DNA from 2 places in the Chryseobacterium sp. JV558 genome. Region 1 is predicted to be linked to the other one. Evidence: riboswitches for the same ligand, from Rfam matches in the RefSeq annotation. Region 1 holds a riboswitch; the other holds the start of a gene.
What was found. A riboswitch is a leader RNA that binds a small molecule or an ion and turns the genes downstream of it on or off. The one in region 1 is predicted to bind thiamine pyrophosphate.

Region 1 (4,218 bases):
ACACCACAGTCTATTTATAAATTCGGAACGTATAAAGTAAGAGCTAAAGAAGAAGCAGAAGCTGAAAAACTGATCGCTGATGCACAACTTTTAGAAGAATTAGGTTGTTTTTCTGTTGTATTGGAAAAAATACCTGCAGAATTAGCAAAAAAGGTTACAGAAAGCATTTCTATTCCTACTATCGGAATCGGTGCCGGAGCAGATTGTGACGGACAGGTTTTGGTATATCATGATATGGTAGGAATGAACAAAGGTTTTAGTCCGAAATTCCTAAGAAGATATCTTGACCTTTACACAGAAATTACAGGAGCTGTAGCTCAATATGTAAAAGATGTGAAGAGTGTAGAGTTTCCAAACGAAAACGAAAGCTATTAATCCATGCAGAATCAACAACAATCTATCCAAGGAATATTATCTATCGCAGCACTGATTTGTCTTGCTGTAGGATGGTTTAATTTATTTTCCCCGGAAATCAATCACTTACTTTCAAGAAAGGTTTTCTATGTTTTGATAGGAGCCAGCTTTTTTATTCAGGCTCCGCTGCTTAGCAACAAAAATTTTGTCTATGCAATGTATGCTGCCGCTGTAATTTGTGTATTAGGTGCATTTATACCGGAAGGATCAAAACTTTCAGCCGTAAAGACTGTTGGTCTTCTGGCGGGGATTATTCTTTCACTGTCCAATAGAAACAGAAGATAGAACGACACATTATGAAGGAGCAGATTATATATGAAGACAATCATCTTCTGGTGGTCAATAAAAAGGTAGGTCAACTTGTACAGGGGGACAAAACCGGAGACGAATCACTATTAGAAACTATCAAGAATTTTATAAAAATAAGAGATGCTAAGCCGGGAAATGTTTTTCTCGGCTTGGTTCATCGTATAGACCGTCCTACTTCTGGGTTGGTGATCTATGCAAAAACTTCCAAAGCACTTTCCCGTCTTACGCAGATGGTCAAAAACCGGGAGATAAAAAAAACGTATTGGGCCGTTGTAGGGAAAGAAATGATTCCACAAAGGCAGAGATTGGTACATTATTTAATGAAAAATGAAAAAAATAATAAAGCCATTGTTTTTCCAAAAGCTACTGAAGGTGCAAAAGAAGCGATTCTGACCTATAATGTAATCAAAACTCTGGATAATTATCAGCTTCTTGAAATTGATCTTGAAACAGGAAGACACCATCAGATCAGAGCACAATTATCCAAAACAGGAGTTCCAATCAAAGGAGACCTGAAATACGGAGCGCCACGCTCCAATCCGGATGGAGGAATCAATCTTCATGCTAGAAAACTGGAATTTATTCATCCGGTAACGAAAGAAAACATTGAAATCATAGCTCCCGTACCGCAAAATGATGCAATCTGGAGAGCTTGTGAAGAATAAGTATATCACAAAAACTATAACATGAAATTCAAATCACTTTTATTAACCACATTGCTGGTTATGGCATCTTGTTCAGACAATGATGAAATGCCAGTTGATAATTCACAACAGATGATTACTGAAAATACAAGTAAAATAGCATGGAATTATCCTTTTTTGTCGCCTGTCTTTAATGGATTGGAACAAAATTATATGTTCGAATATGATGCTCAGGGAAGAATTAGTAAAAAAGTAGGAGGAATTTTGAAGTTGACAGGAGCTTCGGGGGCTCCGGACCGATTTACAAATCTGATCTATACTAAAATATCTTATACAGGAAATACAGCTGTTGTAGGAAATTATAGCTCAGATCCATCATTTAATGTTCAATTGAATGAAAGGAAACTTGAGTTTGATAATCAAGGCAGAGTTATTAAAGTAGTTATTCCACAGGTTAATAATTCATATATGGATAAGTATTTGACCTATACTTATGACACTTCAGGAAAGTTAATTGAAATTTTAACTCAATATCCTAATGTTCCATACGATCCGACTGATCCACAAGATTATATTTTGACATACTTAGAAAAGTTTATCTATAATAATTCAGGAAATTTAGAAAAGGCAACTAAAACTGAAAAGCATAATAATATTGATGCTTACATTACGAATGAAATTACATTTGATAACTTTGATTCTGCACAAAATCCATTTAAGAACTTAGGTGTTTTTGAAGATTATTTCTACTTTTCATTATCAAAAAATAATCCTCAAAGAAGAATTTCGAAAGAGTATAAACCTTATAGCTCCGAATTTTTTCTGAACCAATCAAATTGGACTAATCAATATAATTCTGATGGAAGCCTGAAGCTTTTTTACTAACGAACTATTTAAAATAAAAGTGAAGACTGTCTCAAAATCGAGATGGTCTTTTTTCATTCCAAGCAAAAATCAATTTTGCTTATTTCAAAATAATGTCTAACTTCGTCCCAAACTTTAGGGGTGTCTGTTATGAACAGACTGAGACTTTACCCTTTGAACCTGATCTGGATTATACCAGCGTAGGGAAAAGTAGATGACTTTTGCTGTACATTCTATTGTACAATGATAGCCATTCCTAAAGTATATTTTAAATTATTAGGAATGGAACTTATAATCAACCACACCCGAAAAACATTTGATGTACTTCCTGCAAACCTGGAAGCATTATTGGCTATTGAGCTGCCTGGAAAAAAGAAAGGCATTGCTGTAGCCCTCAACAACCGTATTATTCCGCTGTCAGTCTGGGCAGAAACACTCCTTAATAACAACGATTCAGTTTTAATCATTACTGCCACTCAAGGCGGTTAATTCTCATATTTAATACCAATACTTATGGCTCACTCCATTACATGTTCGCCATTTCCGAACTCAAAGAAAATCTATGTTGAGGGAACAATACACCCTATCAATGTAGCAATGCGTGAAATACAGCTTAGCCCGACCAAATTGACCAATGGCGGCTTTGAACATAATGCTCCGGTAACCATTTATGACACTTCAGGTCCTTATACGGATGAAAATGCAGTCATTGATATCCAGAAAGGGCTTCCAAGAATCAGAGAGCAATGGATTCTGGACAGAAATGATGTGAATATCCTGGACGGGATTACCTCTGAATACGGAAAAGCTCGTTTAGCAGATCCGCGTTTGGATGAACTGCGGTTTTCTTATGATCATAAACCTAAAGTTGCACAAGAAGGAAAAGAATTGACCCAGCTTTACTATGCAAAGCAGGGAATCATCACTCCGGAAATGGAATATATAGCGATTAGGGAAAATCAAAGAATAGAACAGCTTGAATCTGTATCAAAAGAAATGGCTTTCCAACATCCGGGACACAGCTTTGGAGCGAACACTCCGAAAAGTAAGATTACTCCGGAATTTGTAAGAGACGAAATAGCAGCAGGAAGAGCAATTATCCCCAATAACATTAACCACCCGGAAAGTGAACCGATGATTATCGGAAGAAATTTCCTTGTGAAAATTAATGCCAATATTGGAAACAGTGCTGTTTCATCCAGTATTGATGAAGAAGTAGAAAAAGCGGTATGGGCCTGCCGATGGGGAGCCGACACCATTATGGATCTTTCAACCGGAAAAAATATTCACGAAACAAGAGAATGGATCATCAGAAACAGCCCGGTTCCAATTGGTACTGTTCCCATCTATCAGGCATTGGAAAAGGTAAAAGGAGTTCCAGAAGATCTGACTTGGGAAATTTTTAAAGATACCCTGATTGAACAGGCAGAACAAGGTGTTTCTTATTTTACGATCCATGCCGGAGTTTTATTAAGATATATTCATTTGACAGCCAACAGAGTAACCGGAATTGTATCCAGAGGAGGATCTATTATGGCTAAATGGTGTTTGTTTCATCATCAGGAAAGTTTCTTATATACTCATTTTGAGGAGATCTGTGAGATCATGAAGAAGTACGATGTTGCATTCTCTCTTGGAGATGGTCTTCGTCCAGGATCTATTGCAGATGCCAATGATGCCGCTCAGTTTGCAGAACTGGAAACTTTAGGTGAACTGACAAAAATAGCATGGAAGCACAATGTACAGGTAATGATTGAAGGCCCTGGACACGTTCCGATGCATATGATTAAAGAAAACATGGAAAAGCAGCTGGAAGAATGCCATGAAGCTCCGTTCTATACCTTAGGTCCTTTGACTACCGATATTGCTCCGGGGTATGATCATATCACTTCCGGAATTGGGGCCGCCATGATCGGGTGGTTTGGCTGTGCAATGCTTTGTTATGTAACGCCGAAAGAGCATTTAGGGCTCCCGAATAGAGACGACG
Region 2 (4,218 bases), on a different contig from region 1:
GTTGGGTTAAAGTTGAAATTGATTTTTATTTAAATTAATTGATGTAATTAGATACAACTTTACCTTAATCCTGCTCTCTTATTATTATGACTCTGTCATTCAGAATGTAACGCAGTGAAATGAAGAATCCAGGCTTTACATGATGACAATGAGGTAAGTTGTATATAGCTGCCTTAATTAAAACTAATAAACAATTAGATATACAGATTTGAAGTGAAGTTTGTTATCAATATAAACGGAAAAGGTTAAAAGAAAAAATTCAAGTTGGTCCTTAGAAATTTCAAAACCTTGTTGACATGTTTTTCAACAGCTGTTTTGGAAATATGATTTTCCTGAGCAATGGTAAAAAGGCTGAGATTCTGGATTTTATTTTTTATGAAAAAATCACGGCTTCTTTCAGGAACCTGTTCCAGAAGGTTTTCTATCTTTTTGAGTTGATCTTCCTGCTGCAGCTGCTTTTCGATTTCGGAGGTTTCTTCATCCTGATTTTCCGTAGAATTTTCCAGCGGAACAAAGATCATTTTCCTTTTACGGTAAAAGTTGGAGATTTCCTGTTTGGCAGATTTAAAAATGAGTGCTTCAATTTCTGAAGGTGAATTGGTTTTGGATAAATATTTCCAGACATGCATAAAAATATCCTGAACAATTTCTTCAATATCTTCTTCTTCCGAAAGGTATTTTGCCACAAAAAAATACACCCTGTGCTTGTAACCGGAATATATTTCTTTAAAATGATCCATCCTTTAAAATATCTTTGAACCTACAACTCAATGATGCAAAAGTATCTAAAAGCAATGTCAATCATATTAAATTCATATTAAGTTTAAATTCATAATCATAATACAGTTTGACTTTTGACAGACTTCGATTTACCTCAAAAAGAAAAATCTAAATCATCAGCGGAAGGTCTGAAATTGGAGTGCATCGTTGCTGTAAAATAATCACAAAACACCTGATATATTGCAGAATCAGTAGCTGTTGCCCGGATTCCAAGCTGAGTGTAAACAGTAAGTATTTGGTGGGACAATTGCTCGGTTAGTTCTGTTCCGTAAGTATGAATCTCATTTTGATGATCCGCTGAAATCGCTTTGCTATCAGCAAGAATATTTTCAATATTTCTGGCCATACCTAACACCTTTTCCAAATGTTTTTCAACAGACTCAACAAAGTTTTTGAAATTGATCTGAGGACGAATAAGCTCTGCTTCTTCAATAAAATGAGAAGCCATTCCAAGATAATTCACCAAAAGTGTCAAATCTGCAAAAACCCGAAACGGAATGCTGTCCAGTACATCATCAGTGAAAAAATGGTCGTACACAAAGCTGCACTCTTCGCTGACGATAACATTTTCAATGGTAAAGGAATAAGTTCCGCTGGCTTTCATTCCCATTGATTTCCAGTTGGGGATGATTTCAGCCTGTTCTTTGGGAACAATGAAGGATTGAATCCTCTCATTACCTTCATGATCTACCATCGGCTTACCATTTTCTGTAATTCTGGCATTGAGTGTAAAATGAGTCAGATGGGGAGCTCCTGTGGCAAAATTCCATAATCCATTGATGATATAGGTGTTATCATTTTGCTTTTCTGCAGTCCCGCCCACCATTCCGCTTCCTCCAAAACAGGTTTTAGAATCAGTGAACAGCAATTGAGCCACATCGGGTTTTATATTTCTTGAAAAATAATTGGCTCCGGCACAAAGTGTCAGCATCCAGCCAAAGCTTCCATCAGTTTCAGCCCAGCCAAATAATGCTTTAAGTCCCTCTTCAAAACGATATCCCAATCCTCCGTATTTCCTGGGAACCCAGATCTTAAGCCATCCCTCTTCATGAATATGCTGTATCACCTTATCAGAAATTACAGAAGCTCCCTGAAGTTCTTTTCTGATGTCTTTAGTATTGAGCATTGGCTTTGGTTTTAATAAGTTTCTGCCATTCCATATAACCGGAGATTGCCACTAAAAATAAAAATGACGTCAAAACAGCGTAGAGATATAATTCCTTATGAATCATTAAAGGGATGGAAATAATATTACTGATATTGAGGATCACCCAGTTTTCAATTTTCCGTCTTGCCATCAGCCACATTCCTGCCCATGCAAAAGCACTTACCAGAGAATCCCAGACCGGAACATCCGAATCTGTAAAATGAGTGAGAAAGAACCAGAACAGACTAAAAGTTCCCAGTACAATTCCTCCGGTAATCCATTTTTCTAAGGTTGAGGTAACAGAGATTTCCATTTCGGATTTTTGCTTCCCGAATTTCCAATACAGCCATCCGTAGATGCTCATGATCAAATAATAAAGATTTAATGTAAATTCAGCATACAGTTTTGAGGTAAGCATCACATACAAAGTAAGCAGAATACCGGCAATTCCGAAAAGATAGTTATTGACATTGTTTTTACGGGCCAGTAAAACCTGAATGACTGAAAATAAGACTCCGAACCATTCCGGTAAGGTAATTTGTTTTAAAATGTCCTGCATCATATTAATTGTTAGAAATCAAATGATGAGATGATAAGTAAGCAATCCCTACGCCGGCATTATCTGGATCAGGTGTGGAAGTACATTCCTGGGTATCATCTCAGCCACTGTTCTGTAGCACCCCATTGTTGGGGCAAAGGTGCAGCTTTTTTGCTTAAAAAGAAAATACATCAGGCTTTTATTTCAAATAAAATTCATTCGTGGAGAGAACCACAAGATATTTTTTAACTGCTCAAATTACGAAGAATCTGGCTTAGAAATAAATACTCTATAATTGACGAACCAGCCGAAACGTAAGATTGATACGCTCCTTCATGGAAGTTACAGATTTAGCAATCCGGTGCTCCCAGTTCTCCTGCAAGTCTCCTTTCATGATCAATAATGAACCATGAGGAAGAGGAAGGCTGTATTTACTTTGATGGTGATCTTTTTTCCGGAAATCAAAGTTTCTGGTTTGTCCTAAACTTATTGATGCAATCACCGGGCGGTTTCCATATCTGCTTTCCTTATCCCGATGCCAGGCAACAGAGTCATTGTGATCTCTGTAAAGATTAAGCAATACAGAATTGAACTGATAGCCAAATGTTTCTTTTATTCTTTCTTTTAAAGAAAACAGTTCAGGTGTCCAGAGATGAGTCTCCACTTTACCATTTCCTAATGGATAATCCGTTTTCGGATCTCCATACCATGCCGTTAAGCGCGGTGTCAGCACCATTTTATCATACATTTTCTGGGTTCTTTGTTTCCAGGGAGCTGTTTCAAGCAAATGAGTCTTAAGTTTGTCAGCTTCTTCCTGGCTCAGGAAATGTTCTCGATACTCCAGAAGATCTTTGGGAAATTCATACAATTCTTCTGAGTCGAACAGGCTGAGCTGGGTCATATTTTTTAATTTTTAAATAATAGAATTATATTCCTAAGCATAGCAACCGTTACTAACACGGAGCACTCTTGAAGCTTTTATTGACTCTTTGAATATTATACGATAGAAGGAAATTACAATTGATACAAATAATATCTACAAATATATTAAAAACGATACAAAAATAACCAAAACTATTACCACTTCTTTCTTGAATCTCTGGGATCTCAACATAAAAAAGGAGATCAAATTGATATCTGATCTCCTTTCTATAATTGAATATTGTTTTATATTGCTTTGCTGTTAAGATTAGTATCAGCAATTTTTGTTAACAGATCATCACATTTTTTTTCTTCTTCTAGTGTGCTCAAAAGATTTTTAAGACAATCCTTCTCTTTCAATACTTTTGCAAAGGCTGCAAGTGTACCATAGGAAGCAATTTCATAATGTTCCACTTTTTGTGCTGCTGCAATGATTCCTGCATCTCTTACCGCTCCTGGCTCTGTTTCTTCTATAATGCTTTTCCCCTCATCCAGCAGTCCCTGCATCGCATCACATTTCTTTGCCTGAGCTTTCTTACCGAGTGCTTTAAAACATTTTTCCAGCCTGTCAACATGATCTTCCGTTTCCTTAATATGTTTGTTTATTGCTGTTTTAAGTTTTTCACTGGTCGCGTTTTTCATCATTCTTGGCAATGCTTTCAAAAGTGCTTTTTCAGCCCAGTAAAGATCTTTCAGTGCCTCTTCAAAAAGGTCTTCCAACCCTTTTGCCGCACCTTTTTTAGCCGGAGTCTTTGCAGATGCTTTCCGTGTTGCTGCTTTTTTTACGGTTGCTTTTTTTGTTGCTGTTCTAGTTTCCATAATATACTATTTT

Region 2: linked by a shared signal. The riboswitch ahead of pnuC (nicotinamide riboside transporter PnuC) and the one ahead of thiS (sulfur carrier protein ThiS) in region 1 are both predicted to bind thiamine pyrophosphate.

Annotation. Positions count from the first base shown of each region.
Region 1 is NZ_WJHU01000005.1:113,952-118,169, reverse strand. Features, by position in the region: gene panB (3-methyl-2-oxobutanoate hydroxymethyltransferase) at 1-375, shown strand, start outside; gene GFU89_RS17785 (hypothetical protein) at 379-699, shown strand; gene GFU89_RS17780 (RluA family pseudouridine synthase) at 711-1,388, shown strand; gene GFU89_RS17775 (hypothetical protein) at 1,410-2,252, shown strand; TPP riboswitch at 2,359-2,455, shown strand; gene thiS (sulfur carrier protein ThiS) at 2,514-2,720, shown strand; gene thiC (phosphomethylpyrimidine synthase ThiC) at 2,745-4,218, shown strand, end outside.
Region 2 is NZ_WJHU01000001.1:932,083-936,300, forward strand. Features, by position in the region: gene GFU89_RS04340 (RNA polymerase sigma factor) at 246-740, opposite strand; gene GFU89_RS04345 (hypothetical protein) at 875-1,906, opposite strand; gene pnuC (nicotinamide riboside transporter PnuC) at 1,893-2,489, opposite strand; TPP riboswitch at 2,515-2,621, opposite strand; gene GFU89_RS04355 (alpha-ketoglutarate-dependent dioxygenase AlkB family protein) at 2,755-3,366, opposite strand; gene GFU89_RS04360 (ferritin-like domain-containing protein) at 3,633-4,205, opposite strand.